One region of the Kitasatospora sp. NPDC059160 genome, then DNA from elsewhere that is predicted to be linked to it. Evidence: riboswitches for the same ligand, from Rfam matches in the RefSeq annotation. Region 1 holds a riboswitch; each other region holds the start of a gene.
The links. A riboswitch is a leader RNA that binds a small molecule or an ion and turns the genes downstream of it on or off. The one in region 1 is predicted to bind cobalamin.
Positions count from the first base shown of each region.

Region 2: another riboswitch for cobalamin. It lies ahead of metE (5-methyltetrahydropteroyltriglutamate--homocysteine S-methyltransferase); the one in region 1 lies ahead of ACFXOZ_RS01195 (CbtB-domain containing protein).
Region 3: another riboswitch for cobalamin. It lies ahead of ACFXOZ_RS17715 (FecCD family ABC transporter permease); the one in region 1 lies ahead of ACFXOZ_RS01195 (CbtB-domain containing protein).
Region 4: another riboswitch for cobalamin. It lies ahead of ACFXOZ_RS36265 (HoxN/HupN/NixA family nickel/cobalt transporter); the one in region 1 lies ahead of ACFXOZ_RS01195 (CbtB-domain containing protein).

Region 1 covers NZ_JBHZCN010000002.1:39,301-46,531, reverse strand. The annotation lists gene ACFXOZ_RS01210 (PA14 domain-containing protein) at 1-1,985, opposite strand, end outside; gene ACFXOZ_RS01205 ((2Fe-2S)-binding protein) at 2,631-3,428, opposite strand; gene ACFXOZ_RS01200 (CbtA family protein) at 3,425-4,300, opposite strand; gene ACFXOZ_RS01195 (CbtB-domain containing protein) at 4,327-4,545, opposite strand; cobalamin riboswitch at 4,583-4,707, opposite strand; gene ACFXOZ_RS01190 (ECF transporter S component) at 4,730-5,518, opposite strand; gene ACFXOZ_RS01185 (ABC transporter ATP-binding protein) at 5,515-7,158, opposite strand; gene ACFXOZ_RS01180 (CbiQ family ECF transporter T component) at 7,155-7,231, opposite strand, start outside.
Region 2 covers NZ_JBHZCN010000011.1:46,404-53,634, forward strand. The annotation lists gene ACFXOZ_RS06895 (SpoIIE family protein phosphatase) at 1-957, shown strand, start outside; cobalamin riboswitch at 1,129-1,298, shown strand; gene metE (5-methyltetrahydropteroyltriglutamate--homocysteine S-methyltransferase) at 1,476-3,791, shown strand; gene ACFXOZ_RS06905 (hypothetical protein) at 3,887-4,615, opposite strand; gene ACFXOZ_RS06910 (hypothetical protein) at 4,636-4,995, opposite strand; gene ACFXOZ_RS06915 (glycoside hydrolase domain-containing protein) at 4,992-7,190, opposite strand.
Region 3 covers NZ_JBHZCN010000036.1:61,310-68,540, reverse strand. The annotation lists gene ACFXOZ_RS17735 (amino acid ABC transporter ATP-binding protein) at 1-543, shown strand, start outside; gene ACFXOZ_RS17730 (CGNR zinc finger domain-containing protein) at 679-1,266, shown strand; gene sodX (nickel-type superoxide dismutase maturation protease) at 1,278-1,721, opposite strand; gene sodN (superoxide dismutase, Ni) at 1,898-2,293, shown strand; cobalamin riboswitch at 2,393-2,538, shown strand; gene ACFXOZ_RS17715 (FecCD family ABC transporter permease) at 2,634-3,686, shown strand; gene ACFXOZ_RS17710 (ABC transporter ATP-binding protein) at 3,683-4,483, shown strand; gene ACFXOZ_RS17705 (ABC transporter substrate-binding protein) at 4,528-5,523, shown strand; gene ACFXOZ_RS17700 (GNAT family N-acetyltransferase) at 5,595-6,071, shown strand; gene ACFXOZ_RS17695 (anti-sigma regulatory factor) at 6,209-6,619, shown strand; gene ACFXOZ_RS17690 (RNA polymerase sigma factor SigF) at 6,776-7,231, shown strand, end outside.
Region 4 covers NZ_JBHZCN010000125.1:368-7,598, reverse strand. The annotation lists gene ACFXOZ_RS36305 (aminopeptidase P family protein) at 1-957, opposite strand, end outside; gene rpmF (50S ribosomal protein L32) at 1,068-1,241, opposite strand; gene rpsR (30S ribosomal protein S18) at 1,283-1,519, opposite strand; gene ACFXOZ_RS36290 (CobW family GTP-binding protein) at 1,552-2,721, opposite strand; gene rpsN (30S ribosomal protein S14) at 2,727-3,032, opposite strand; gene rpmB (50S ribosomal protein L28) at 3,032-3,268, opposite strand; gene rpmG (50S ribosomal protein L33) at 3,434-3,598, shown strand; gene ACFXOZ_RS36270 (type B 50S ribosomal protein L31) at 3,628-3,876, shown strand; gene ACFXOZ_RS36265 (HoxN/HupN/NixA family nickel/cobalt transporter) at 3,949-5,070, opposite strand; cobalamin riboswitch at 5,102-5,296, opposite strand; gene ACFXOZ_RS36260 (ArsR/SmtB family transcription factor) at 5,378-5,761, shown strand; gene ACFXOZ_RS36255 (hypothetical protein) at 5,815-7,231, shown strand, end outside.

The DNA of each region.
Region 1 (7,231 bases):
GCGGAGCGGCCGTCCGGGGCCGGTGCCAGCACCTGGACCGCGCGCAGGGCGGGCGGCTCCTGGGGCTGTTCGGTCACGGAGTCGTAGCCGATCACCGTGCAGACGGCGGCGGTGTCACCGGTGTTGGTGCACGCGTTCGCCGCGGACGGGGCCTGGTGCGCCACCCAGTCGTAGGCCAGGGCGTCCCGGATGGTGGCCAGCGGCCCGATGCTGTCCAGGGCCTTCTGCTTCTCCTCCTCGTTGTCCCCGGCCTCGTCGTAGCGCTGCTTGGCCGAGGCCCGGCCCAGGTAGTCGAAGTCCTGCATGACCGCGCCGGGGTTCTCGACCCGGGCCAGGGTGCCCATCTGGTACCAGAGCCTGGTCTCGCTGCCGTCCCAGTACCGGATGCGGCAGAGCATCTGCGGCGGCGCCGGGTCCGAGCCGGGCGGGCGGGGCGTTGCGCCGTAGCAGCCGTCGCCGCCGTCGGTGTTGTAGAAGAGCTGGTGCGAGCGGCCGGAGACCGGGTCCTTGATCTGCGTCAGCCGCGGCGGCGTCCCGCTGTAGAGGTACTGCAGGGCGGCCGGTTTCTTGCCGTCCAGGACCGACTCCACCGCCGCCAGCGTGCCGTCGGGGTTGAACAGCGACACGGTGTCACCCTCGGTGAGGGTGATCCGGCCCGAGGTGTCGAAGGCGAGGACGCCGTCCTCACCGGCCGGCGGCGCGTAGCCGCCCGTGGAGGCCTTGGCCCAGGTGTGCTTGCCGCCGGCTCCGTCGGTGAGCACCACCGAGCCGTCCAGCATCTCGGCACGGCTGTAGCCGCTGGACTGCGCCGACAGCGTCCAACCCGCCGGCAGCGCCTGGGAGTCCGCGGAGAGCAGCCACTCCGTCGGCACGATCCTCGGATCCAGGTTGTGGGTGCGGTGGTCGTCGGTGCCGGTGCTGCTCTTGGCCCACAGCACCATGCGCGGACGGTCGTCGGAGTGGTGGTACAGCTCGACCCGGATCGGCACCGACTGGCCGGCCTTCAACGCGACCTCGCCGGCCTGGCGCGGGCCGGGCAGCAGGAAGTCGTTGCCGGGCTCGGCGGGCCCCGCGTTGTCGTAGACGAGCTTGTCGCCCAGCCAGATCCGGGCGCCGTCGGTGTGGGCGCCGGCGAACCGGAAGTCCCCGGTGACCGGGGCCTTGAACTGGCCCTCCCAGCGCACCACGAACCAGTTCTTGTCCAGGGCGGGCGGCATCGGGTTGTCACGCCACGGCAGGTTGTCCGGGTTGCCGGTCCACGGGATGCCCCAGTCCAGGTTGACCTGTGACTCGCCGCGCACCATCACTGGGATCGCGTCCGGGGCGCCCGCGTGCCGGGAGTCGTTGAAGTACGAGGCGCGGACGCCGTGCGGGGCGCCCTCCCGGGAGTTGTAGGCGAGGTTGACGCCCGCCGATCCGCCGACGGTCTGGAACGCCGGCCCGGCGGCCTCGACGTGCGCGTTGCCGTTGAACAGGTTCACCGTGACCGGGCCCAGGTGGTCGGTCGGTGCCGGCCCCGGGTCGCCGACCCGCTGGTTGACCGTGAAGTGCCCGACCCACTGCGGCGGCGTGGCGGTCGTCCCGCCGGACACCGCGGTCGCCGCCGTCCAGGTGTACCGGCCACCGTCGTGCAGCACGTGCTTGGGGACCGTCCACTGCGGCTGGTCGAGGCACCCGGAGTCCACCACGCTGCCGGATCGGCCGTCGAACCCGGTGGAGACCTTGAAGCAGTAGAGGACGCCGTCACCGGCCGCGGCCACCTGCAGCGCGGGCGTCTCCGTCCCCACCACGGCGCCGTCGACCGGGGACACCGGGCTGGTCTGCGGCGCCTCCTGGGCTGCGGCGCGCTCGCGCCCCCGTTCGTCGGAGCGCGGATCCCCGCTGGCCGCCAAGGGCGCGAAGTCGGCCTTCGGCTCCCGCAGTTCGGCCTGCGGCTGCTGCCCGGCCGCCGACGGGACCGACAGGATCGGCAGATCCCGCGGCACCGCTCTCGATGCCACGGATCCGGATGAGGACGCGGGCGCGGGCGCGGACGCCTGCGCCGGTGGCAGGCCTCCCGCCTGTGCCAACGGAGCCACCAGCGCCGTCGCCACCACGAACACGATCCACCGGAACCGCGAGCGCGCGGACGACCGCGCCATGCCGGCACCTCTGGACAAAGCCCCCTCCAACTCCGTTGACGTCCGCCGGACCCGCGGCACGGCAGGACGCGTGTCCACGCTCCTCCGGTCCCGACCGGAGGACTCGGGCAACGAATCCTCCGCGAACGACGGACCCCACGGAACAGGGCCGGTACACCTTGGCCGGATCCACCGAACCGCCGTGCCTCCAAACGGAACACCGGTCACAGCGTCCGGCTGTCACCGCCCGGACACTCCTGTCAGGGACATGTTCAATAACATGCCCACGGGTATCCCTAAGCGGAGTCGTGGAACGGCCCGGCGCCCGCGACCCACTTGGCCGAAAACCGTACGGCCGGTCACCCCTTCGATCGGTCGGTCAGCCGATCGGGACCTCGGTGAGCCGCCGGGGCAGTCGGTCCTCGCGTGGGGCCATGGCTCCGCTCACCATCCTTCCTGGGATCGGCCGCCCGGGGGCTTTGCGGCAGGCCCGAGGGGGCCCTGCTCCGCTCAGGCGTCCGCCGGCCCGGCGAGGACGCAGTCGCCGCACAGCGCGCCGGCCCGGTCCGGTGCGGCCCGGTAGATGAGGCAGCAGCTGCGGCGGCGGAAGCCGGTGCCGTCCGCGGCCACGGTGCCGGCCCCGCGCAGCGGCGGAACCGCCAGCAGGCGCCTCGCGAACTCCCGTGCTGCCAAGGCGAGTTCCGGCCGCGAGCGGGCGACGCCCGCGGCCGCTCCGTTGACCGCCGACGCGACATTGCCCCAGCGGATCCGCGGTGAGACGGAGAAGGCGGCCACCGCTTCGCCCAGCTCCCGCACCGGCCCGTCCAGCACCTCCGCCGCGAACCGCGCGGCGAGCTCGGCCCGGTCGGCGACGGGAACGGCGTCACGGGCGGGCAGCGACAGCGGGAACAGGCCGCCCGGTGTCGGCTGCCACCTCGCCTCCCGCAGCCCGTACCCGAGCAGCGCCCCGTCCAGGACGGCCACCGCGAACGCGGGTGAGAGCAGCCGCGCCACCAGCCCCAGGTGGGTCACCGAGGCCGCCACCCGCTGCTCGACCGCCTCGGGCGGACGACCCCCCGCCGCCACGAGGTGGTTCCGGGCGAAGGCCACCCGCTCCCCCAACACCGCTGGATCATCGAGGAGTTCGGCCATCGGCCGCCACGGCACGGCGACTGCGCCGTCGTCATGGGTCTCGTGGGCCTGGCAGGTCTCGTGGGCCTCGTCGGCCTCGTGGGTCTCGTAGGCGAAGAACGGCCCGAGGGCCGCGACACGCTGCGGCGTCGCGGTCCTCGGTCGGGTGTGCGTCACGCCGCGCCGACCGGCTCGGGGCCGGACTCGGCCGGGACCGCCGTGGCGGCCGCCGCACGGGCGTTGATCACTCGCTCGGCCATCGGTCCGAAGAGCAGGCCCAGTGCGGCCCACAGCAGCAGCTGCGCGGCCACCGAGTAGAAGCGGAACTCGAACAGGGTGTCCGCCGGGAAGCCCGGGTAGACGATGGCGCCCTTGTCGTCGGTCAGCGGCAGCGGCGTCTCGGTCGCGTGATGGCCGAACTGCTGGACGTTGTCGGCGAGTTCGCCGAGCGAGGGGAGCACCGCCATGACGATGCCGATCGCCGCCGCGAAGGCGCCGGCGGCGAGCAGGGTGGCGTTCCAGTTCCCGAACCGGGCCTGGAGGCGCTTGCCGAGCCAGACCGCCAGCACGAGGAACAGGAGCGAGCAGGCGACCATGGCCAGGTACAGGTTGCCGCGGTCGCGGATGGTGTCGGGGTGTCCGATGGCCGGCGGGTTGGCGGGGTACTTGACGAACGGCACGAGGTACAGGCCGAGGAACCCGCCCAGGGCCACCAGCATCGCCAGGTTGCGCGGGCGGAGCCTGCCGGTTCGGCCGAGGCACACGGTGTACGCCACCGCGAACAGCGCGCCCATCGCCGCACCGAACAGGATCATGCCGGTGCCGATGCCGACGTTGGCCTGGACGGTGCGGCTGAAGATGTCCGGTCCGCCCATGTCCATGGGCAGGCCGGCGGCCTTGTCCAGCAGGCCCTGCGCGTCGTCACGACCGCTCTCGTACTCGATCGCCGCGTTGATCTGCGGCTCGGCGAAGATCCGCGCGAAGACGAAGGCGAGCAGGCCGGCCACTGCGCCGGCGAGCACGCCGCGCAGGATGAGTTTCTTCTCCATGTCTGGTTGTTCGCTGCTTCCGCTCGTCAGTGGCAGGGGAAGCCGAGGAAGTGCCGCGAGTCGTGGACGAACTCGTGGATGTGCATGTCCTTGCCGAACACGGAGTAGGCGCCCTGGTCGACGCCGATGAAGTAGTAGACGGCCAGCGCGAGGAACGCGGTGACGACGAGCCAGGCGACGGCCTTGGACGCCGGCACCACGACCGGGACGGGCAGGGCAGAGGGTCCGGGCATACTGGTGCTCACGGTGGAGCCTCCTTCGGGGATCGTGCGTCCCGCTCTTGTTGGGGCGAATCGTGATGGCGTCGTATCTGACTCGCGGGCCGTCCCGAAGGGCGATCCGCTCACAGTGGCGCGACCGTGCCGGAGTTCCACCGGCTTCCTTACGCCATCACTACATCCGGCAGAGTAGGCCTGTCCGCCGGGGCCGTCAATCGGCCTCGAAGCGCACGGTGGGTTCGAAGTTGGCGCGGCGGGCCGCTCGGCGGAAGACGGTCAGGACGGCGGGCCCGACGACGAGCACGGCGGTCAGGGTGGTGACGGCGCGGCCGGTGTCCCAGCCGAGCGACGTGGCGAGGTCGAACAGCAGGTAGCGGTGCCACTGCTCGGTGAAGGGCAGACCGGGGAGGTAGGCGATCGAACTGTTCGGGTCGGTGGAGAACGGCCAGAAGGACAGGTTGAGCAGGAAGCCGAACAGGTAGCCGGAGAAGGCCCCGTACACGGCCAGCACGGGCACCTCCACCCGGCGGCGCCGGGTCTTCGGCAGAAGGCCTGCGAGCATGCCGACGAAGGCGCAGCCGAACATCTGGTAGGGCATCCAGGGGCCGACTCCGCCGGTGAGCAGGGCGGAGGCGAACAGCGAGGTGCAGCCGAGGGTGAAGCCGAAGCCAGGGCCGAAGACGCGGCCGGCCAGGACGAGGATGAAGAAGACCGTCTCCACGCCGGCCGTCCCGGCGCCGAGGGGTCGGAGCCCGGCGTTGACGGCGGACAGGACGCCGAGCATGGCGAGCGCCTTGGCGTCGATGCCGCCGGCCGAGATCTCGGCGATGACGACGGCGAGGACCAGGACGAGCAGGGCGGCGAAGATCAGCGGCGGGGCGTAGTTGGAGCCGAACTTCCCGGGTGCGACGACGAACGGCCAGGTGAAGGCGACCAGGCCGATGAAGGCGGCCAGGGCGACGACGACGCGGGCCCGGCCGGGGATCCGTACGGCGGTCATCGCGCGGCCTCCGCCGGTTCGAGGGCCTCGGCGACCTGTCGGATCGTCAGGTAGCCGAGTGGGGCGAGGATCTTGGCGGTCTGCGGGGCGAAGGTGGGCGAGGCGACGATGACCTGGGCGGTCGGCCCGTCGGCGACGATCTCGCCCTCGGCCATCACCACGACGCGGTCGGCGGCGGAGGCGACGAACTCGACGTCGTGGGTGGAGACGACGACCGTACGGCCTTCGGCGGCGAGCGCGTCCACGATGCCGGTGAGCGCCTCCTTGGCGTGGTAGTCGAGCCCCCGGGTGGGTTCGTCCAGCAGCACGACCCTTGGTGCGGCGGACAGTTGGATCGCCAGGACGAGGGCCAGCTTCTGCCCCTCGGAGAGGTCCCGGGGGTGGGTGTCGTCCGGGATCCCGGGGGCCAGGCGGTCCAGGATCTGCCGGGCGGTCGGCCCGTCGGCGCCCTCGGCTTCGGCATCGCTCTGGGCGAGTTCCCGGGCGACCGTCTCCAGGTACAGCAGGTCGGTGGGGGTCTGCGGGACGAGCCCGACCAGCTGCCGCGCCCTGGCCGCGGGCAGGCGCTTGGGGTCCTCGGCCTTCCCGCCCCCGGCTCCGGTGACCTTCACGCTGCCGCCCTGGCGGGGCCCGGAACCCTGGAGGGCCCACAGCAGCGAGGACTTCCCGGAGCCGTTGCGGCCCATCAGCGCCGTGACCTCGCCCGCGCGCAGGTCCAGCCGGACGTCCCGGACGGCGGCCACCGGCCCGTACCGGACCACCACGCCCTTCGCCTCCAGCACCGGTTCCCCCGCCGCCGCTGCCCGGCGCGGCGGGGGAACCGGTACGTCCGTGAGCCGCTCCCGCAGCGGTGCGGCGGCGCGGCGGGCGTCCCGGACGGACAGCGGCAGCGGCCGCCATCCGGCCAGGCGGCCGAGGTCGACGACGGGCGGCGCGATCGCGGTGTCCCGGAAGACCTCGGCGGGCGGACCGTGCACGACCGTCCCGTCCCCCGGCAGGTAGGCGACGCGGTCGGCGTACTGGACGACGCGCTCCAAGCGGTGCTCGGCCAGCAGGACGGTCACCCCGAGGTCGTGGACCAGCCGGGTGATCGCGGCCAGCACCTCCTCGGCCGCCGTCGGGTCGAGCGCGGAGGTCGGCTCGTCCAGGACCAGCACGCGGGGGTGCGCGGTGAGGACGGATCCGATGGCGACGCGCTGCTGCTGGCCGCCGGAGAGCTCGTGCAGGGCGCGGTGGCGCAGCTCGGCCAGGCCGAGCAGGTCCAGGGTCTCCTCGACCCGCTTGCGCATGACCTCCGGGGGGATCGCCAACTGCTCCATGACGTAGGCGAGTTCCTCCTCCACCGTGTCGGTGGTGAAGCCGGCCGACGGGTCCTGTCCCACAACGCCGACCACGTCGGCGAGTTCCCTCGGCGGGTGGTGGGCGGTGTCCCGGCCGTCCACGGTGACCCGGCCTCGCAGGGTGCCGCCGGTGAAGTGCGGCACGAGGCCGTTGACGGCGCCGAGCAGGGTGGACTTGCCCGCCCCGGTACGGCCGACCACCAGGCAGAGCTCGCCCTCCGGGATGTGCAGGTCGACGTCGCGCAGGACGGGCGTGCTCTCGCCGTCGTACACCACGCCGACCCGGTCGAATCGGATCACGTGCTCACCTCGGAGGTCGTGCGGTCGGTGGTGGTGGCGGCGGCGATGGCGGTGGCGTCGTCGGGCTGCGCGG
Region 2 (7,231 bases), on a different contig from region 1:
CTGCGGACGCTGCTGCACCACCGGCGGCCCGCCTCCACCGCCTTCCGCCTCCAGCGCGCCGACGGGGTCACCCGGCACATCCGGGTGGTGGCGGAACCGGTGCACGACCCGGACAGCGGACTGCGCGTGGTCCGCGGCGCCTACCAGGACATCTCCGCCCAGCACTGGACCGAGGTCGCCCTGGCCGCCACCCGCGACCAGCTCGCCCAGAGCGAGCAGCAGGCCGCCGAGCGCAGCCGCCTCGCCCTCCAGCTCCAGCACGCCATCATGCCGCCCGCCCGGGGGCCGCTGGACCTTCACGACCTGCACGTGGCGGTGCGCTACCGCCCCGCCGAGAAGGACCACCTGGTCGGCGGCGACTGGTACGACGCCCTCGTGCTGCCCACCGGCGACGTCCTGATCTGCGTCGGCGACGTCGCCGGGCACGGCATCGAGGCAGCCACCGGCATGGTCGCGTTGCGCAACGCCCTGCGCGGCCTGGCCGCCACCGGTGCCGGACCGGGCCAACTGCTCAACTGGCTGAACAGCGTGACCCACCACCTCACGGACAACGTGACCGCCACCGCCGTCTGCGGGCTCTACGAACCCGCCACCCGGCGGCTGCGCTGGGCCCGCGCTGGCCACCCGCCACCGGTCCTGCTGCGCGAGGGCCGGGCGCGGACCCTCCCGCAGCTCGGCGGGATCCTGCTCGGCGCCGTCGACCAGGCGGACTACCAGGAGGAGGAGATCGTGCTCCGGCCCGGGGACACCCTGGTGATGTACACCGACGGGCTGATCGAGCGCCGCGACGAGTCCCTCCAGGCGTCGCTGAGCAACCTGACGACCCTCGCCGAGCGGGCGCACCGGCTGGCCGCCGAGGGTGGGGACGGCCTCGAGGGGCACCTGGACCACCTGTTGCAGTACAGCGGTGCCGACACCGACGACGACACCTGCTTGGTCGGGGTGGCGGTCGGCTGACCCGGGCCGTCGCAGCGGCCGGAGGCTGACCCCGGTCGCAGGCCGAGGTCGTCGGAGGCTGACGTCGTCTCATCATGTGGACGGTTGTGCGGTTCTCCGGCCGGAAAGCGGCGGGCTGCCCGTAGGGTGGCGGGTGCAGCTGGTTCGCCCCGTCCGCCAGGCGGGGTGTCGTAAGAGGGAACCCGGTGACGCCTTTCAACTGGCCAGTCCGGGACTGCCCCGCAGCGGTGAGTGGGAACGACCGCCGTCATACGCACTGGGCCCGGTTCGGGTCTGGGAAGCGACGGCCAGTAGGTGCCGGTCCTCGAGGAGGACGGGCGGGCCCGCGAGTCCGAAGACCTGCCACTGCCCGGGTGCGACCGTTCGCGCCCGGCCATCCGGTGACCTCGAGGGCGGGTCGGCGACCACACCTGGCGGAGCCGTACCCGTGTGCGGGGGCCCGTCCGGTCCGTCGTCCCTTCGCGTCCTCGTCCCCGTCGCCGGGCACTTGAGGAACCAGACTCGCGAAGGAGAGTCCCTTGACCACGAAGTCCGCAGCCGCGGCGACCCTCGCCACCGCCCACGGCTACCCCCGCCAGGGGCGGGGCCGGGAGTTGAAGAAGGCGATCGAGGGGTACTGGAAGGGCGCCGTCACCGCCGAGGTGCTGCTGGCCACCGCCGCCGACCTGCGCCGGGGGAACTGGCAGCAGCTCGCCGACTCCGGCATCGAGGAGGTCCCGACCGGCGACTTCTCGCTCTACGACCACGTCCTGGACACCACCGTGGCGGTCGGCGCGATCCCGCCGCGGCACCGGGCGGCGGTCGACGCCGACCCGCTGGACGGCTACTTCGCCATGGCGCGCGGCAACCAGGACGTCGCTCCGCTGGAGATGACCAAGTGGTTCGACACCAACTACCACTACCTCGTCCCGGAGCTGGGGCCGGACACCGCCTTCGCCGCGAACCCGGCCAAGGCCGTCGCCGAGCTCAGGGAGGCGCTCGCGCTCGGCCACGGCGCCCGTCCGGTGCTGGTCGGGCCGGTCAGCTACCTGCTGCTCGCCAAGCCGGCGCCGGGGGTGGCCCCCGACTTCCAGCCGATCACCCTGCTGGACCGGCTGCTGCCCGTCTACGCGGAACTGCTCGCGGCGCTCCGGGCCGCCGGTGCGGAGTGGGTGCAGCTGGACGAGCCCGCGCTGGTCCAGGACCGGACCCCGGCCGAGCTGAACTCCGCGGCCCGGGCCTACCGCGAGCTGGGCGCGCCGACCGAGCGCCCCAAGCTGCTGGTGGCGAGCTACTTCGACCGCCTCGGCGACGCCCTGGCGGTGCTGGCCAAGGCCCCGGTGGAGGGCCTGGCGCTGGACTTCACCGGACCGGCCGCCGCCAACCTGGCGGACCTCGCCGCCGTCGGCGGGCTGCCCGGCAAGCGCCTGGTCGCCGGGGTGATCGACGGCCGCAACATCTGGATCAACGACCTGGGCGCCTCGCTGGCCACCCTGGCCACCCTGCTCGGGCTCGCCGACCGGGTCGACGTCGCGCCCTCCTGCTCGCTGCTGCACGTGCCGATCGACGCCACCCTCGAACGCGACATCGACCCGCAGATCGCCCGCTGGCTCGCCTTCGCCAAGCAGAAGGCCACCGAGACCGCGCTGCTGGCCCGCGCCCTGCGCGAGGGCACCGGCGCGATCACCGCCGAACTCGCCGCCAACCGCGCCGACCTGGCCTCCCGCGCCACCTCGCCGATCACCCGCGACCCGGCCGTGCGCGCCCGCACCGCGGCCGTCACCCCGGGCGACGCCCGGCGCGCCCAGCCCTACCCCGTACGGGCCGCGGCCCAGCGGGCCCGGCTCGCACTGCCGCTGCTGCCGACCACCACCATCGGCTCCTTCCCGCAGACCACCGAACTGCGCGTCGCCCGGGCCGACCTGACCGCCGGGCGGATCGACGCCGCCGCGTACCGGGAGCGGATGGAGGCGGAGGTCCGCGAGGTGGTCGCCTACCAGGAGAAGACCGGCCTGGACGTCCTGGTGCACGGCGAGCCCGAGCGCAACGACATGGTCCAGTACTTCGCCGAGCAGCTCACCGGCTACCTGGCCACCCGGCACGGCTGGGTGCAGTCCTACGGCACCCGCTACGTCCGGCCGCCGGTCCTGGCCGGGGACATCTCCCGCCCGCAGCCGATGACCGTCGACTGGTTCCGCTACGCCCAGGACCTGACCGACCGCCCGGTCAAGGGCATGCTGACCGGCCCGGTCACCATGCTCGCCTGGTCCTTCGTCCGCGACGACCAGCCGCTCGCCGAGACCGCCCGGCAGGTGGCCCTCGCCCTGCGCGACGAGGTCGCCGACCTGGAGGCCGCGGGCGCCGCCGTCGTCCAGGTCGACGAACCGGCCCTGCGCGAGACCCTGCCGCTGCGCGCCGCCGGTCGCCCGGCCTACCTGGACTGGGCCACCGAGGCCTTCCGGCTGGCCACCTCGGGCGTGCGCGCCGACACCCAGGTGCACACCCACATGTGCTACGCCGAGTTCGGCGCGATCATGACCGCGATCGACGAACTCGACGCCGACGTGATCTCCCTGGAGGCGACCCGTTCGCACATGGAGGTCGCCGGGGAACTGGCCTCCGCCGGGTACCCGCGCGAGGTCGGCCCGGGTGTCTGGGACATCCACTCCCCGCGGGTGCCGAGCACCGAGGAGGCCGTCGAGCTGCTGCGGGCCGGACTGGCGGCGATCCCCGCCGAGCGGCTCTGGGTCAACCCCGACTGCGGCCTCAAGACCCGCGGCTGGCCCGAGACCCGCGCCTCGCTGGACAGCCTGGTCGCGGCCGCCCGCCGCCTGCGGGCCGAACTCGCGGGCTGATCGGGCGGGTTGATCAGATGGGCTGATCAGGCGGGCCGATCGGACGGGTTCGGGGGCGGGCGCGGCACGGCTGCCGGGCCCGCCCCGTGGGTTGGTCAGCCCGCGCGCTGGGTGCGGGCCAGGGTGCTCGCCTCGGTGCGGCGGTCCGGGGAGGCCACGTCCACCGGGGTGCCGGCGCCCGAGCCGGGGCGTTCGGCCCAGCCGCGCAGGCGGTCGGCGAGCCGGTTCACCCGGCGGTCCTGCGGGCCGAGGGCGAGGTAGAACAGCGACTCGTCCACCTCGTCGTCGTCCCCGCCCCAGCGCACCACGCCCTGGCAGTCGGCGAGGATGTCGCGCAGCACCAGTTCCTGGTGGGCGAAGAGGCCGCCCTTGGCCGAGGCGCCGGGGCGGATGCGGACGGCGGTGCCGGAGGCGAGGTTCGACTCCGGCAGTGCCGTCCGCAGGCCGCCGATCTCCTGCCAGCCGAGCAGGTCGCCGTCGGGGAGTTCCTCCACCTCGTAGTGGAAGCGCCGGATCAGGTGGACGAGGATCTCCTCGACGTCGCCGATCCGGAGGTCGACCGAGAGCCCGGTGCCGGCGACCTGGCGGGTCCAGACGGTGGAGACGTGGTTGGCCTCCTTCTCGATCGTCCAGCCGTTGGCGCTGGTGGGGAGCTTCCGTTCGGTGAGTTCGGGGAGCCCGGGAGCCTGCGGCGGGGTGGTGCCCGGGGCGGCCGAGGCCGTGCCCGGGAGCAGGGCGGCCGTGGCCGCGGCCGCGCCGAGGACGGCGGCGCCCCGGACGGCGGTCCGTCGGGTGACGGTGCGCCGGGTGACGGTGGTCTGCACGTTTTCCAACTCTCTTTCTCCTACAGGACGACGATGAGCACGAAGGTGGGCACCAGGGTCAGCAGGACGCTGGTCGGCCAGTACACCGCGCGGCGGCCGTGCGGGGCGGTGCGGCGCCGCAGGGCGCGGTTGGCGAACCACCACAGGACGGCGGAGCCGAGCACCAGGGGGCCGGGCAGCAGCAGCCACGGCAGGACACCGTCGTTCTCCGTCGGCTCACGGCTGGTCCAACCGAGTGCGGCGAGCGGCCAGTTGGCGGCGAAGTAGTAGAGCAGCCAGACCGGGACGATGCCGGGCACCCCCAGCAGGAGGTTCACGACGGCGGCGGTGGGGGAGTAGTCCCGGGGCCGTTCGGCGTCCGCCGGGGCAGCGGAGCTCACTTGGTGCGGGAGAGCAGGTTGTAGCCCTCCAGGACGTTGTACAGGCCGATCAGCTCGCGGCCGTACTGCTGGGCGTCCTCGCCGAGGCCGTTGTACCGGGCGAGCAGGGCCTGGGTGTCGGCCGGGCCAGTGGTCAGGTCGGGGCGGGCGATCTTGAGCTGGTGGGCGTTGTAGACCGTCAGGTAGGCGACCGAGCGGATGTTGTAGGCCGGGTCCTGGAGCTTGTCCCAGACCTCCCGCAGGTTGGGCTCGGCCAGCGGGGAGCCGTTGATCAGGCCTTCCTTGAGGCAGTAGTTGCGGGCGGCCATGGCGACCCGGGCGAAGATCTGGCCCCAGCCCGTGCTGCAGTCCTCCAGGATCCCGTTGCGGACGCCGGCGTCGGAGACCGCGTCGAGCGGGTTCAGCTTGCGCAGCTCCCACAGGACGGGGGCCTGGATCAGGGCCTTGCGCAGCTTCAACTCGCGGGCCAGCGCGGTGAACAGCCAGTCCGCGCTGAGCACCAGGTCGTACGCCTTGGTGGTGGAGACCCCGCCGAGGGTGACCCAGTCGGAGTCCGTCCAGCCGGAGCCGCCGGTCTCCGGGACGCCGATCGAGGTGAGGTACTTCTGCACGTCGCGCAGCATCGGGTCGCGGTAGGCGGTCTTGTCCAGGTCCACGTCGAGCCCGGCGACGCTGGGCAGGCCCGGGTCGAAGTCGCCCTGGCCGGTGTCCCGGCCGGAGGCGATGTTGTTGTCGATCTCGATGGCGCCCGCGCCCGAGCCGACGGTGATGGTGGCGATCTGGTCGAAGGCCCAGTTGGTCGGCATCGGGTAGCCGAGGTTGCCGGAGAAGCCGCTGGACATGTCGGAGACGAAGCTGGTCTCCGCGTAGCCCGCGTCGGCGACCCGCTGGCAGACGTTGCGCGGGCCGTAGATCCCCACCCGGTACGGGGAGTTCTCGCTGATGGTGTGGTGGACGCCCCGGAAGTGCGGGACGATCTTGGCGGTGACCTCGCCGTCCATCGCGTCGTAGTCGACGGCGAAGTAGATGGTGGTGCCGGGCTTGAAGCCGTGGAAGCGCGCCCACTCGACCGCGCGGAAGGCGTCGTTGTTGCCCTGCTCGTAGCCGAAGTAGTCCGCCGACCGGCTCCAGGTCTGGTAGATCGGGAAGCAGCGCAGGCCGTACTGCTTGATGGTGGCCAGCTCGCCCGGCTGGATCTGCTTCTCCGGCAGGCTGGTGGTCGAGGCGTTGGAGAGGTACCGGCCGATGTACTGGTAGCCGGCGTCCTTGAGCGCCTGGGCGCGGGCCGGGGTGATCTTGGTGACGCCGTCGCAGGCCGTGCCCCGGCGGGTCTGGTCGCCGTAGGAGACCAGCAGCGAGGCCCAGGTCTGGAAGTCGCCCGTGCCGGTGACCGGCAGCTTCACGAAGGACTGGAAGGCCTCCACGCCGCTCTTCACGGTGGCGGTGAAGTCGCCGAGCGGGACGTCCCGCTTGTTGAGGATCATCGCCGCGGTGAACAGCGTCGGCCAGGTGCCGGTGGCGCCGACCGTGAGGGTGCGGCCCTTCAACCCCGCCTGGGTGCCGGGGCCGAAGGCGCCGTTCGCGGTGCCGTCGGCCATGCCCAGCTCGTACTGGATCGCCAGCAGCATGGACTTGGCGACGTCCCGGGAGTGGTGCCCGTCGCAGGGGATGACGAAGAAGTCCTTGCGGTTGACGTAGCGGCCGTTCAGCCACCGCTGGATGGCCCGGACGCCGTCCGTGCCGCCGTTGACGGTGACGTAGGCGTCCATGGTGAGCAGGCCCTTGACCACCTTGGGTTCGAGGGCGCTGCCCGGGAACACCGACTCCAGGCCCATGTGGGTCTTGAGCCTGCCGACCGCGGCCTTCACCCGGTCGTTGTACTTCCCGTCGATCTCGCCGCCGTCGTAGCCCTTGCAGTACAGGGCGGCCTGGAGGATACGGCAGAAGTTCGCGGACGGGACGGTCGACTCGTCGAGCCTCGGGTACTTGGCCTGGAGGGTCGAGAGGGTGGTCGGGCCGAAGGAGTTCGACAGCGCTGTGATGCCCATCTCGTACTGGAGCGCGCGGGTCAGCGCGTACATGGTCGGCCAGCCGGTGCGGCCGTCCTCCTCCAGCTTCGAGATGCCGAGCATGGCACCGCTGTTGTAGGTCGTGTTGATGAACTTCTGAGCCAGACGAACCATCTCGTCAGCCATGAGCTGTCTCCCGTGTTCCGGTGGAGCGCCGCCACCCCTCT
Region 3 (7,231 bases), on a different contig from region 1:
GGCGACAAGCTCCACGAGCTCAAGGACCGCGAGGTCGCCGTCAAGCGGCGCGACATCGGCATGGTCTTCCAGCGCTTCAACCTGTTCCCGCACATGACCGCGATGGAGAACGTCATCGAGGCGCCGGTCCAGGTCAAGCGCGAGAGCAGGGCCGAGGCCCGGGAGCGCGCGATGGCCCTGCTGGAGCGGGTCGGCCTCGCCGACAAGGCGAAGAACTACCCCTCGCAGCTGTCCGGCGGCCAGCAGCAGCGCGTGGCGATCGCCCGCGCGCTGGCCATGAAGCCCAAGCTGATGCTCTTCGACGAGCCCACCTCGGCGCTCGACCCGGAGCTGGTCGGCGACGTCCTGGACGTCATGCGCGGCCTGGCCGAGGAGGGCATGACGATGGTGGTCGTGACCCACGAGATGGGCTTCGCCCGCGAGGTCGGCGACGCCCTGGTGTTCATGGACGGCGGTGTGGTGGTCGAGTCCGGCAACCCCCGCGAGGTGCTCACCAACCCCCAGCACGAGCGCACCAGGGCCTTCCTCTCCAAGGTCCTCTGAGCCCGTACGGTCGGCGCCCGGCAGACGACTTCCTGCCGGGCGCCGACGTTTTCCCCAGCCGGGTAATAGGCTGGAAGCGCCCAGCCCGTTACCGGAACCATCCGGGCCCGTTACGCAACCACTGGAAGGACCGCCGTGGAGCTCGCCTCGTACGCCGACCTCGCCGTTCGGCTGGTGAACACCGAGGAACCCGAGCGCGGCACCGACACGCTGACCTCGGTGGACGCCGTGCGCGCCCTCTTCTCCGACTCCTCCCGCGCCGCCGCGCTGGCCGACGAGTCCGACGTGCCCCGGCTGCGGGCGGTGCGGACCAGGCTGCGCGGAGTGTTCGAGGCCGCCGCCGAGGGGGACGAGATCCGGTCCGTCGACCTGCTGAACAGCCTGCTGATGGAGTACCCCGTCAGCCCGCTGGTCTCCGGGCACGACTACCTGGACGACGCCGGCCGGCCGCGCTGGCACCTGCACCTGGCCGACAACTCGCCCACCGCCACCGCGCACTTCAGCGCCGTCGCCTGCATGGGCCTGGCCGTGCACCTCACCGAACTGGGCGCCGACCGGCTCGGCATCTGCCAGGCCGCGCCGTGCCGCAACGCCTACCTGGACACCTCGACCAACCGCTCCCGCCGCTACTGCTCCGACCGCTGCGCGACCCGCGCCAACGTCGCCGCGTACCGGGCCCGCAAGCGGCTGGAGGCCGAGGCCGCGCTGGGCACCGGGCAGTAGCCGGCCGGGGCTCAGAGCTCGTCGACGAAGACCCCGAACCGCCGGGCCAGGCCCGGCACCCGGGCCAGCCGGGGGCCGAGCAGCAGCCGCTCCAGCCCGCGGCCCGGCGCCAGCCAGGCGGGGCTCGGCCGCAGCCGCAGCAGCACCCGGCCGAGCACCAGCTCGTCCGGGACCGGGCCGTAGCTGCGGCTGTCGCTGTCCACCGGACGGTTGTCGGACAGCAGCCACCAGCCCTTCGGGCGGCGCTCGGCGGCCCGCTTCACCACCAGCAGGTCCTGCTGGAACGGGTGCCGGAACAGCACCACCGCGCCGGGCCGGATCGGCGCCCCGTAGCGGACCAGCAGCCGGTCGCCCTCGCGCAGGGTCGGGACCATCGACGGGCCCGTCACGTCGACCAGCCCGAACGGCACCGCGCCGCCCTGCCCGCCGCCCTGCGGCTCCGCGCTCCGCGCCATGGCTCCTCCTCCCGGACCGACCGCCCCAGTCTGCCGTACGGACCGTCATCCGTTCGATGTCCGGATTACCCCGGTTCCGGGTCCGTCTTTCGCCCTAGGCCCACCGCCCGGCCGCGAAACCCGGAGGCCGGAAGGGTAATCTCGGGCGCGGGAAGACGATCTAAGGAAGGACTCCCATGTTCTCTCGTCTGTTTGCACCGCGTGCCACTGCTCACGCCCACTGCGACCTGCCGTGCGGTGTCTACGACCCCGCCCAGGCCAAGCTGGAGGCCGAGTCGGTCAAGGCCACCCAGGAGAAGTACCAGGCCAACGAGGACCCGCACTTCCGCGCCCGCGCCATCATCATCAAGGAGCAGCGCGCCGAGGCCGTCAAGCACCACATCTCGGTGCTGTGGAGCGACTACTTCAAGGCCCCGCACTTCGAGAAGTACCCGCAGCTGCACCAGCTGATCAACGACACCCTGAAGGCCGCCTCGGCCGCCAAGGCGTCCACCGACCCGGCCACCGGCCAGGCCCTGCTGGACCTGATCGCGGAGGTCGACAAGATCTTCTGGGAGACCAAGCAGGCCTGAGCCTGACGCGTCGCCACCCGGCCGCCCCCGTCCGCACCGTCGGACGGGGGCGGTCGTGCGTTCCCGTGCCCCCGCCCCGGGAACGGACCCCGGTAAGGGTTGCCTACCCTGAGTGGCTGTTATGCTGCCAGGGCGTCCGAGGGGGAAGTCCGGTGAGAATCCGGCGCTGACCCGCAACGGTGAGCACGGCCCGCGGTCCCGGGGCCGGGCCAGCCCGATCGCCCCCGGCCGCTGGACTCCCGACAACTCGCCGTGGACTGCGAGGGGAAGGCGCCCGGGCCCGGCCCCGGCCGGCGCCCGCCCCGGCACACCCGCGGCCCGAGGCAAGGCGCGCCCGCCCGTGAGTGACCCCGTCCGCCGAATACCGACCCTCCCGCTCGCCCTCGGCCTCGCCGCCGCCCTGCTGCTCTCCCTGGTCTGCGGCGTCGCGCTCGGCGCCTCCGGAATCGAACTCCCGGACGTCCTGCGACTGTTGGGCGCCGGGCTGACCGGCGGACGGCTGGACGCGAGCGACGCGGCGGCGTACGCGATCGTCTGGGAGCTGCGGCTGCCGCGCACCCTGCTGGCCGCCGTGGTCGGCGGCGGGCTCGCCGCCACCGGGGTCGCCGTCCAGGCCCTGGTGCGCAACGCCCTCGCCGACCCCTTCGTCCTGGGCATCTCCTCCGGCGCCGCCGTCGGCGCCAACGCCGTCCTGCTGCTCGGCGCCTTCGCCTCGCTCGGGGTGTGGGCGATCTCGGTCTCCGCGTTCGGCTCCGCGCTGCTCGCCATGGTGCTGGTCTACCTCGCCGCCCGCACCGCGTACGGGCTCACCCCGCTGCGGCTGGTGCTCACCGGCACCGCGCTCTCCTACGGCTTCTCCGCCCTGACCACCCTGATGGTCTTCTCCGCCGACCACGCCGAGGCCGCCCGGGACGCCATGATGTGGCTGCTCGGCAGCCTCGGCGGCGCCACCTGGGGCTCGGTGCCGATCGCGGCCGCCACCGTCCTGGCCGGACTGGCCTACCTGGCCTGCGCCGCCGGACGGTTGGACGCGCTCGCGATGGGCGACGAGACCTCCGCCTCGCTCGGCGTCGACCCCGACCGGCTGCGCCGGGAACTGTTCGTGGTCACCGCCGCCGTCACCGGCACCGTGGTCGCCGTCAGCGGGGCGATCGGCTTCGTCGGACTGCTGATGCCGCACCTGGCCCGGATGCTGGTCGGCGCCGGGCACCGCCGGGTGCTGGCGATCGCGCCGCTCGCCGGGGCGCTGCTGCTGGTCTGGGTGGACATCGCCTCCCGCACCCTGCTGGCGCCCGCCGAACTGCCCGTCGGGGTGTTCACCGCGGTGCTCGGGGTGCCCGCCTTCCTGCTGATGATGCGCCGCCGCGGCCAGGCCTTCGGAGGCCGGCGATGACGGGCCCGACCCCTTCGACCGGCGCGGAGGACCTGCGGGTCGACGGCGTCTCGGTGGAACTGGCCGGCGCCCGGCTGGTCCACGAGGTGAGCCTGACGGCCGCCGCCGGGCAGGTGATCGGACTGATCGGCCCGAACGGCAGCGGCAAGTCGACCCTGCTGCGCTGCGTCTACCGGGTGCTGCGCCCGGCCGGCGGGACCGTCAGGCTGGGCGGCGACGACCTGCACGCGCTCACCGCCCGCGACACCGCCCGCCGGGTGGCCGCGCTGACCCAGGAGCACCCCGCCGAGTTCGAGTTCACGGTGGCCGAGGTGGTCGCCATGGGCCGGCTGCCGCACCGGCGAGGCCTCGCCGCCGGCCCGACCGCCGGGGACCGGGAGCGCTGCGCCGCCGCGCTGCGCCGGGTCCGGGCCGACCACCTCGCCGAACGCGCCTTCCCGAGCCTGTCCGGCGGCGAGAAGCAGCGGGTGCTGATCGCCCGCGCGCTCGTCCAGGAACCGCGCCTGCTGGTGCTGGACGAGCCCACCAACCACCTCGACATCGCCCACCAGTTGGAGGTGCTGGCACTCGCCAGCGAGGCCGGGCCGACGGTGCTCACCGCCCTGCACGACCTCAACCTGGCGGCGGGCCACTGCGACCGGCTGTACGTGCTGGAGGCCGGCCGGATCGTCGCCGCCGGCGAGCCCCACGAGGTGCTCCGCCCCGAACTGCTGGCCGAGGTGTTCGGCGTCCGGGCCACCCCCGTCCGCCACCCCGGGACCGGCGCCCTCCAGCTGCTGTTCGACCGTCTCGCCTGACCCCCCGCGAATCCCCGGGACCGTTCCGATCCGAAGGAACCCGTATGCGCACCAAGGCCGTTGCCGCCACCGCCCTGCTCACCCTCGGGCTGACCGCCTGCGGCGCCGAGATCGCCCCCCGCCCCGGCGCCGCCACCGCCTCCGGCCACTACCCGGTGACCGTGACGAACTGCGGCGAGCGGCTCACCTTCGCGCAGAAGCCCGCCCGGGTGGTGACCAACGACGTCAACATCACCGAACTGATGCTCTCCCTCGGCCTCGCCGACCGGATGGCCGGCTACGTGATGCCCGACGACAAGGGGCAGGTCGACAAGGTGGCCTGGAAGGACGGCTACCGGCAGACCGACTGGCTCTCCAAGAAGGTGCTCACCAAGGAGATCGCCCTGGACGCCAAGGCCGACCTGGTGTTCGCCGGCTGGCACTACGGCTTCGACGAGGGCACCGGGGTCACCCCGCAGGCGTTCAAGGCGCTCGGCGTGGACTCCTACGTGCTCAGCGAGTCCTGCCGCAGCGGCAAGGGCTCCGAGCGCGGGGTGATGGACCCGCTGGAGGCGCTCTACACCGACCTGGCCAACCTGGGCGCGATCTTCGACGTCGAGGACCGCGCGGACAAGCTGATCGCCGAGTCCAGGGCCACCATCGCCGCCGTGCCGCAGCCGGAGCGCCGCCCGTCCGTCTTCCTGTACGACAGCGGGCAGGACAAGCCGTACACCGCCGGGAAGTTCGCCGCCGCGAACGAGATCATCGCGAAGGCCGGCGGGACCAACGTCATGGGCGACCTCGCGGACACCTGGGTCACCGCCGGCTGGGAGAGCGTGGTGCAGCGCGACCCCGAGGTGATCGTGATCAACAACTACGCGACCCCGGGCGCCGAGGAGAAGCGGACGTTCCTCAAGTCCTTCCCGCCGCTGGCAAACGTCGCCGCGATCAGGAACGACCGGATCTTCGTCATGGACTACGTCGACCTGGTCGAGAGCCCGCGCAACCCGGCCGCGATCAGCACCCTGGCCGGGTTCCTGCGCACCGTCCCGGCCCGCTGACCGGCGCGACCGACGATCGGACCCCGCTCCGGCCCTGGGCCCGGGCGGGGCCCGCGCAGTAGGCTCGCGGCATGATCCGCACCGCCGTCGTCACCGACGTTCCCGTCGTCCTGGCCATGATCCGTGAGCTCGCGGAGTACGAGAAGGCCCCCCAGGAGGCGGTGGCCACGGAGGAGCAGCTGCGCGAGGCGCTGTTCGGCGCCGCCCCGGCGCTGTTCGGCCTGATCGCGGAGGACCCGGCCACCGGCGAACCGGTCGGCTTCGCGCTCTGGTTCCTCAACTTCTCGACCTGGCGCGGCACCCACGGGATCTACCTGGAGGACCTCTACGTCCGCCCGCAGGCCCGCGGCGGCGGCCACGGCAAGGCGCTCCTGCTGGAGCTGGCGAGGATCGCCGTCGAGCGCGGCTACGCCCGGGTCGAATGGTCGGTGCTGGACTGGAACCAGCCCTCGATCGACTTCTACCGCTCGCTCGGCGCGGTGCCGATGAACGGGTGGACGGTCTACCGGCTCACCGATGAGGCACTCACGGCCGCCGGGAAGCGTTGAACCCACGCACGGAGTAGGGGCAAAGCCCCTGCCACCCTGCGTCGCAATGCCTTACCATGAGTAACTCCCGCACCGGGTGCGGAGGACGCCCCCTCGGGGGTACCAAGCAAGCACAGCGCGTCACCCAGGAGGCAAGGGTGTCCCAGATCGACAGCGATCTCGGAGTTCAGGACTTCGTGGAGGTCCGGCTGCCCGCGGCAGGGGCCTACCTCTCCGTGCTGCGAACAGCGACGGCCGGGCTTGCCGCCCGGCTGGACTTCACCCTCGACGAGATCGAGGACCTGCGGATCGCGGTGGACGAGGCCTGCGCCATCCTGCTCCAGCAGGCGGTGCCCGGCTCCGTCCTGTCCTGCGAGTTCCGGCTGGTCGGCGACTCGCTCAAGGTGACGGTCTCCGCTCCGACCACGGACGGCAAGGCGCCCGAACGCGACACCTTCGCGTGGACGGTGCTCTCCGCGCTGGCCGGCGAGGTGGACTCCTCGGTCGCCGAGGACAACACCGTGACGATCAGCCTGCACAAGAAGCGCGGCGGGTCCGCCGCCCACTGACCGGGCACCGAGCAGCAGCACCCTGCAAGGGCCGTCCGCCGCACCCCACCCGGGGCCGGTGGGCGGCTCCCGGTACCGCCCACCGGCGGTACGACCAACGAGACGATGCCGGGGCCGACGGCCCCGGTGCTCCCGGAACGGAACGGGGGAATGGCCGTGAGTGATCTGGACCGTACCGGCCTCGCGACGGCGGGACCTGCCGTACCGACCCAGGCGAGCGTTTCCGGCCTCGCCGCCAACGACGAAGCGCACCCGAAGGACGCCCACCGGATGAGCCACCCGACCGAGCCGACGTCTGAGCCGACGCCCGCCTCCACTCCCCCGCCGGAACCGGCGGCGGAGGGCGCGGACCTGCACGGCGCCGTGCCCGCCCAGGGCTCGCACCGCACCGGCGCACCGGACCGGGAGGCCGCCCGCGCGCTGTTCGTCCGGCTGGCCGCGCTGCCCGAGGGCTCCCCGGAGCGCGTGGAGCTGCGCAACCAGCTGGTCCGGATGCACATCCCGCTGGTCGAACACCTGGCCCGGCGGTTCCGCAACCGGGGTGAGCCGCTGGACGACCTGACCCAGGTCGCCACCATCGGACTGATCAAGTCGGTGGACCGCTTCGACCAC
Region 4 (7,231 bases), on a different contig from region 1:
CAGTTTACCCATGTCCGACGGACCGAGGCGCGGCGCCTCCCGGATCTCCAGCCCGATGCCGTGGCCGACCGGGTGCGGAGAGGCCTCGGCGTGCCCGGCCGCCTCCAGGACCTGCCGGGCCACCCGGTCGGGCACGCACTGCTCGACGCCCGGGCCGAGCGCCTCCCGACCCGCCCGCTGGGCGCGGAAGACCAGCCGGTGCAGCTCGACCTGCCAGGGCGCGGGAGCCGCTCCGATCACGAAGGTCCGGGCGGTCGAGACGCCGTAGCCCCGGTACTGGGCGCCCATCACCACGGTGAGGAAGTCGCCCTCCTCCACCCGGCGGTCGGTGGGCTGGTGGGCGGGCTGGCCGGAGTGGCTGCCGGTGCCGACCGACACCGGGAAGGCCGCCCGGTCGGCTCCGTGGTCGATCATCCGGCGCTCCAGCTCCATCGCCAGGTGCCGCTCGGTCCGGCCGACCAGGATCGACTCCAGCAGCTCGCCCAGCGCCTGGTCGGCGATCTCGGCGGCGATCCGCAGGTCCGCGATCTCGTGCTCGTCCTTGACCACCCGCAGCCGCTCCACCACCTGGCCGAGGTCCGCCAGCCGGCCGCCCTCCAGCAGGCCCGCGACCGCCCGGTGCCGGGTGACGGTCAGGTCGTGCTCCTCGACCGCCAGGTCGCGCACCCCCAGCCGGTCCGCGGTGGCGGCGGCCGCCAGGGCGGTGTCCGCCCCGGCCGCCACCGGCACCTGGGTGACGTCCGCGGCGATCAGGTGCTCCCCCGAGTCGTCCGGCGGCAGGTCGTCCGGGAGCGTCAGCAGCACCCGGTCCCGGGTCAGCAGCAGGGTCGCCCCGCAGGGCGCGCAGCCCGTCAGGTACCGCACGTTCGCCGCCCGGGTGATCAGCGCCGCGTCGGCGCCGGCCGCGCTGCAGTGCTCCCTCACCCGCTCCCGCCGCCCCGCGTACGCATCCGCCATGCGTCGAGCCTACGAACCCCCGGCCCGAAGCGCCCGCCGAGCACCCCCGAGGGATGCGCCGGCACCCCACTGCGCCCCGCGCGCCCCCGCGCACTCCCCGCTGACCGCCGTCACCTCCCCTCCGGGTCGATCAGGCCCCGGCGGTAGGCCGGGACGAGGTTCTGCGGGACGAGCATCTCCCGGCCGTTCAGGGTGATCGGGACGAGCTTCGGGCCGGTCGCCTTCCACTGGGCGCGGCGGTGCCGGGTGTTGCTGCGCGAGGTCCTGCGCTTGGGAACTGCCATCGGGGGCTCCTGTCGGGTGGTGCCGGGCCGTCGGGTCCGGGCTAACGGGTGGTGCCGGAGGCGTACGGGAGGAGGGCCGTCTCGCGGGCGTTCTTGACCGCCCGGGCCACCGCCCGCTGCTGCTGGACGGTGAGCCGGGTGACCCGCCGGCTGCGGATCTTGCCGCGGTCGGAGACGAAGCGGCGCAGCAGGTCGGTGTCCTTGTAGTCGACGTACTCGATGCCGGCCGCGACCAGCGGGTTGGGCCGGGCCTTCGGCGCGGCGGTGCGGTTGCGCACGGGTGCTCCCTTGCGGTGGTGGGCGGTGTCGGTCAGTGGTGGACGGGGTCGAGGAGGTCCCGGAAGCCGTCCGGGAGGGCCTTCCAGCCGGGTTCGCCGGCGGCGAGTTCGGTGTCGGTGAGCAGGCAGGAGTCGAGCAGTTCGGTGAGGCCGTCGACGTCCAACCCCTCCGCGGTGAAGCTGAGCTGCTGCACCCGGTCCCCGTGCAGGGGGTGCCAGTCGAGGGCGGCCGCGGCGCGGCGGGCCGGCGGGTAGAGGTCCCAGGCGGCGTCGGGCAGGGCGATCAGCCAGGGCCCGCACTCCTCGACCGCGAGGTTGGCCCCGGCCGCGTCCCAGGCGAGCATCAGGTCGGGCCGGTTGGCGAGCCAGAACCGGCCGCGGCTGCGCTGGGCGGCCGGGACGAGCAGTTCGAGGGCCCGGTGCAGCCGTTCCGGGTGCAGCGGCCGGCGGCGCTCCCAGACCAGGGTGCTCACCCCGGCCTCGTCGCTCTCCTGGGGGAGCAGCGCGATCGCCGGGTTGACGCGGTCGCGCGCGGCGGCCACGTCGAAGCCGCCGAGGGCGGCCCGGGCGAGCGCACCGGTGCCGAGCCGGACCACCCGGGCGGTCGGGTGGAGCTGGCGCAGCAGCGCGAGCCCCGGCGCGTGCGCGGTGGCGCGCGGCACGGCGAGCGTGGTGGCGTACTCGACCTGGTGGGCGAGCGCCTCGGCGCGGGTGCGTTCGTCCCGGGCGGCGGTGTGCTGCCCGTGCTCCACCAGCTCGTCGGGCACGGAGAGTTCGCCGACCAGCCGGTCCGGGTCGACGGCGGTGACCACGCCCGCGAGTTCGATCGCCTCCGCCAGGGGGCGGCCGTCCACCTCGCCCCCGGCGAGCACCTCGACCGCGGGGTGCGGGTCGCTGCCGCCCCAGAGTTCGACCACCGCGAGCCCGTACCGGCCGCCGTCGGCGAGTTCCAGCAGCCGGGGCAGCAGGTCCTCGCGCAGGGCGCAGCACGGGCAGTCGTTCACCAGCGGGACCGAGCCGGTGTCGAACGCCCCGCCGGCGTCCCGCAGTTCGCGGTGGACCAGGCCGCGCGCGGCGTCCCGCAGGTCGTGCCGCAGCACCACGGCGTCCACCGCGGCGGCCGTCAACTCCTCGACGGCGGACCGGCGTTCGTCCGGGTGCAGCCCGGCGACCACCACCACCGGGAGCCTGGTGCCGTCCATGCCGCTCACCAGCTCGCCTTGCGCACGCCCGGCAGGTGTCCGGCGTGGGCGTGGACGCGCAGGTTGACCCGGGAGAGGCCGAAGGCGCGCAGGTAGCCGCGCGGCCGGCCGTCGACGGCATCGCGGTTGCGGACCCTGGTGGGGCTCGCGTCGCGGGGCTGGCGGGCGAGTTCGGCCTGGGCGGCGGCGCGCTCGGCGGGGGCGGTGCCGGGGTGGGCGATGAGCCGCTTGAGTTCGGCCCGGCGCTGGGCGTAGCGGGCGACGATCACTCGCCGCTGCTCGTTCTTGGCGATCTTGCTCTGCTTGGCCATCAGACCTTCCCCCCTCGGGCGCGGATGCGGGCGACGGCGGCCTCGACGCCGATCGTGTCGACGGTCTTGATCCCCTTGGCGCTCAGCACCAGCCGGACGTACCGGCCCTCACTGGGCAGCCAGTAGCGCTTGCGCTGGATGTTGGGGTCGAAGCGGCGCGGGGTGCGGCGGTGCGAGTGCGAGATCGCGTTGCCGAAGCCGGGCCGGCGGCCGGTGAGCCGGCAGTGGGCGGACATGGGTGCTCCCTGGCGTCCGGGAATGGGCAGGACGGAGGTCACGTTACACCAGATGAAAATGACATCCATTTCGGTGTACGGTTCCGATCCATCCCCGCGAACCCCGCACCCGGAGGCCCCCGGACCCCGAGGGTCCACGGGCCCGAGACCCCAGGAGGACGCCCGATGGCCCGCAGCGAACTGCGCCCCGTGATCAAGCTCCGCTCCACCGCCGGCACCGGCTACACGTACGTGACCCGCAAGAACCGCCGCAACGACCCGGACCGGATGGTCCTGCGCAAGTACGACCCGGTCGCGGGCCGGCACGTCGACTTCCGCGAAGAGCGCTGACCGCACGAACCCCTCGGAGGAGCCCAGCCATGAAGCCCGGAATCCACCCCGCCTACCGCCCGGTCGTCTTCCGCGACAAGGTCGGCGGCCTCGCCTTCCTCACCCGCTCCACGGTCACCGGTGACCGCACGGTCGAGTGGGAGGACGGCAACACCTACCCGGTGATCGACGTCGAGATCTCCTCGGCGAGCCACCCCTTCTACACCGGCCAGTCCCGGGTGCTCGACACCGCCGGCCGGGTCGAGCAGTTCCGCCGCCGCTACGGCGACCGGCACTGACGGCGGAACGCGAACGGCGCCTCCCCGGCTCGGGGAGGCGCCGTTCGCGACGCGCGGACACTGCCGCCACCGCTACTGCTGCTGCGTGGGCGTCCAGCGCTTCTCGACGCCCGCCAGCTTCCAGTACGCGATGGCGATCGCCCACACCACCACGAACAGCCCGGCGATCGCGTAGCCGACGTTGTCCAGCGAGATGTCCGCGATGAACCCGGTCACCGGGTCGGTCAGGTCGAGCTTCTCGTGCAGCACGCCGACCAGCTCGATGGTGCCGATGATGAAGGCCACCGCGATCGACAGCCCGGTGATGGTCAGGTTGTAGTACACCTTGCGCACCGGGTTGGAGAAGGCCCACTGGTACGCGAAGTTCATGAACGTCCCGTCCAGGGTGTCGAACAGGCTCATCCCGGCCGCGAACAGCAGCGGCAGGCAGACGATCGCGTACCAGGGCAGCCCGGCCGCCGCGCCCGAACCGGCCATCACCATCAGGGTGACCTCGGTCGCGGTGTCGAAGCCCAGGCCCAGCACCATGCCGACCGGGAACATCTGCCCGGGCCGGGTGATCGAGCGGGTCGCCCGGTTCAGGATCCGGGCCATGAAGCCGCGCGAGTCGAGGTGCGCCTCCAGCTCCGACTCGTCGAACTGCCCGGCCCGCATCGAGCGGAACACCTTGAGGATGCCGAGCAGCGCCGCCAGGTTGAGCGCTCCGATCAGGTAGAGGAAGGCGCCGGAGGCCGTGGTGCCGACCAGCCCGAGCCACTTGTGGGTGGCCGAGTCGTCGTCCATCAGCGTGTTCGCCAGCTGGGCGCCGCCCGCCACCAGGGCAGCCATGATGACCACCATCGAGGAGTGGCCGAGCGCGAACCAGAAGCCGACCGAGACCGGCCGCTTGCCGTCCGCCATCAGCTTGCGGGTGGTGTTGTCGATCACCGCGATGTGGTCGGCGTCGAAGGCGTGCCGCATGCCGAGGGTGTAGGCCGTGATGCCCAGGCCCACCCCGAAGACCTGGGTGCCGACGGCGTAGTTGTGCGGCGCGACCAGGAAGACGAGGGTCCCGAAGGCCACCACGTGCATGGCCAGGATCACCCCCATCAACCCGGCGGTCCGGAGGGTGTCCTCGCGCTTCCACCGGAAGGTGGGCAGTACGGAGGGGGCGGGGCCCGCCTCGGCGGGCGCGGCGGTTTCGGGCAGGGTCATCTTCGGATCACGCTCCAGCACCTCGTGGAATGACTTCGTGAGATGCCGTGGCCGGTCTCCTGGCTCACGGGGCTTCCCGACCCGCCTTCCCAGGTGCACGAAGCACCCAGTGGCACGTGGATCCGGACGACTGTCCCCCGATCACAGTGGCGAGGGCCGCTCCGGAATGGGACCTGTTGAGGGTCCGTCACCGGTCTTCCCGAGCACCACGGCGGGGAACACCGTAGGGGCAGGACCACACCCTCGCAAGGTTGCGCACCTGTGCAGGTGTCCAGGATCACAGGTCGTGAGCTGCCAGAATGTCCGCATGCATCTCGTACCGGCCGACCGCGCGGGCCACCGCACCATCGACGGACACCGGGTCTGCGAGGCCATCGCCGCCATCGGGGACACCGCCCACGTCCGGACCTGGGCCGAGCGGTTCTCCCTGCTCTCCGACCCCGGCCGGCTCGCCCTGCTGCTCGCCCTCCACCGGGCCGGCCCGCTCGCCGTCAGCGACCTGGCGGTCGCCACCGGCATGCGCGACCCGGCCGTCTCCCAGGCCCTGCGACTGCTCCGCACGGCGGGCGTGGTCACCGGCGACAAGGACGGACGCGTGGTGCGCTACCGGCTCGTGGACGACGCCCTGCGCCCCCTCCTCGACGAGTGCGCCGCCGCCGACCACGAGGAGCCCGCCGCGGCGGCGGGCTGACCGACACTCGGCAAACCACGCCGGGGGCGCGGCGGGGTGAGTACGATCACGATGTGCCGTCCCACCCCCACGTCTGGCCCGCCGACCGCTGGAACACCCGCCCGGTCAAGGCCCGCGTGCTGGCGGTCGCCCGCACCCTCACCTCGGCGACCCGGGTCCTGGACGTCCTCACCCTGCTCGACCCGGACGGCATCGAGCGGTACTTCACCGTCAACCCCGGCTCCGCCTTCGCCGACCGCGCCCTGGACGAGTACCTCCACGGCCTGCCCGGCTACACCGTGCTGGACTGGGAGGACGCCGTCCGCCACCGCTTCGACCTGGCCGTCGCCTGCGCCGTCCACGCCTCCATGCACCGGCTGGACGCCCGCCTGGTCGTCCTCCCGCACGGTGCCGGCTACAACCGCCTGGTCACCGAGTCCACCGGCGACGCGGTCAGCTCCGCCGGCCTCTCCCGCAACGAACTCACCCACCGCGGAGAGGTGTTCGTCGACGTCCTCGGCCTCTCCCACCCCGAACAGCTGGACCGGCTGCGGGCCTCCTGCCCCGAGGCCCTGGACGTCGCCGAGGTCGTCGGCGACCCGTGCTTCGACCGGATCCTGCGCAGCCGACGCTCCCGCGACGGCTACCGCGCCGCCCTCGGCGCCGTCGACGGCCGGCGACTCGTCGTCGTCGACTCCACCTGGAGCGAGCACTCGTTATTCGGCCGTCACCCCGACCTGCCGCAGCGGCTGGTCCGCCGACTGCCCGCCGACGAGTACGCGGTGGCCGTCGTGCTGCACCCCAACATCTGGAGCCGGCACGACCCGGCGGCCCTGCTCGACGACGCCCGGCGGATGGGCCTGCGCCTCGTCCCGCCCCACCAGGGCTGGCAGGCCGCCCTCGTCGCCGCCGACGTCATGATCGGCGACCACGGCTCGGTCTCCTTCTACGGCGCCGCCCTGCGACGGCCCACGATGATCGTCGCCACCGGCGCCGCCGAACTCGACCCGCGGTCCCCCAGCTACGCCTTCGGCCAGGCCGCACCCGTCCTCGACCCCGACGGCGACCTCGCCGCCCAACTCGAACTCGCCCTGGCCCGGACCCCGGACGACCGCACCGACCTGACGGCCATCACCGACCGCTCGCTCGCCCACCGCGGCGAATCCGCCCGACTGCTGCGCCCACTGCTCTACTCCTTCCTCGACGGCCTCGACGAGCCCGCCGGCGAACCCGTCCTGCCGCCCTACCCCAAGCCCGCGCCCCGGCCCGGAGGCGGCGAAGGGCCCAGCGCGTACGACGTCGAGGGCAAGAGCGAGGGGACGGAGGTCAGCCTGCGGCGCTACCCCTTCCACCCCGACGACCACACCCCGCGCGGCTTCCACGCCCTCACCGACGACCACCCGGGCGACGCCCTGCGGTACACCGCCGAAGTCCTCGCCCGCACCGAGGCCCGGGCCGAACGCCCCGCCGTCGAGTGGCTCGCCGACACCG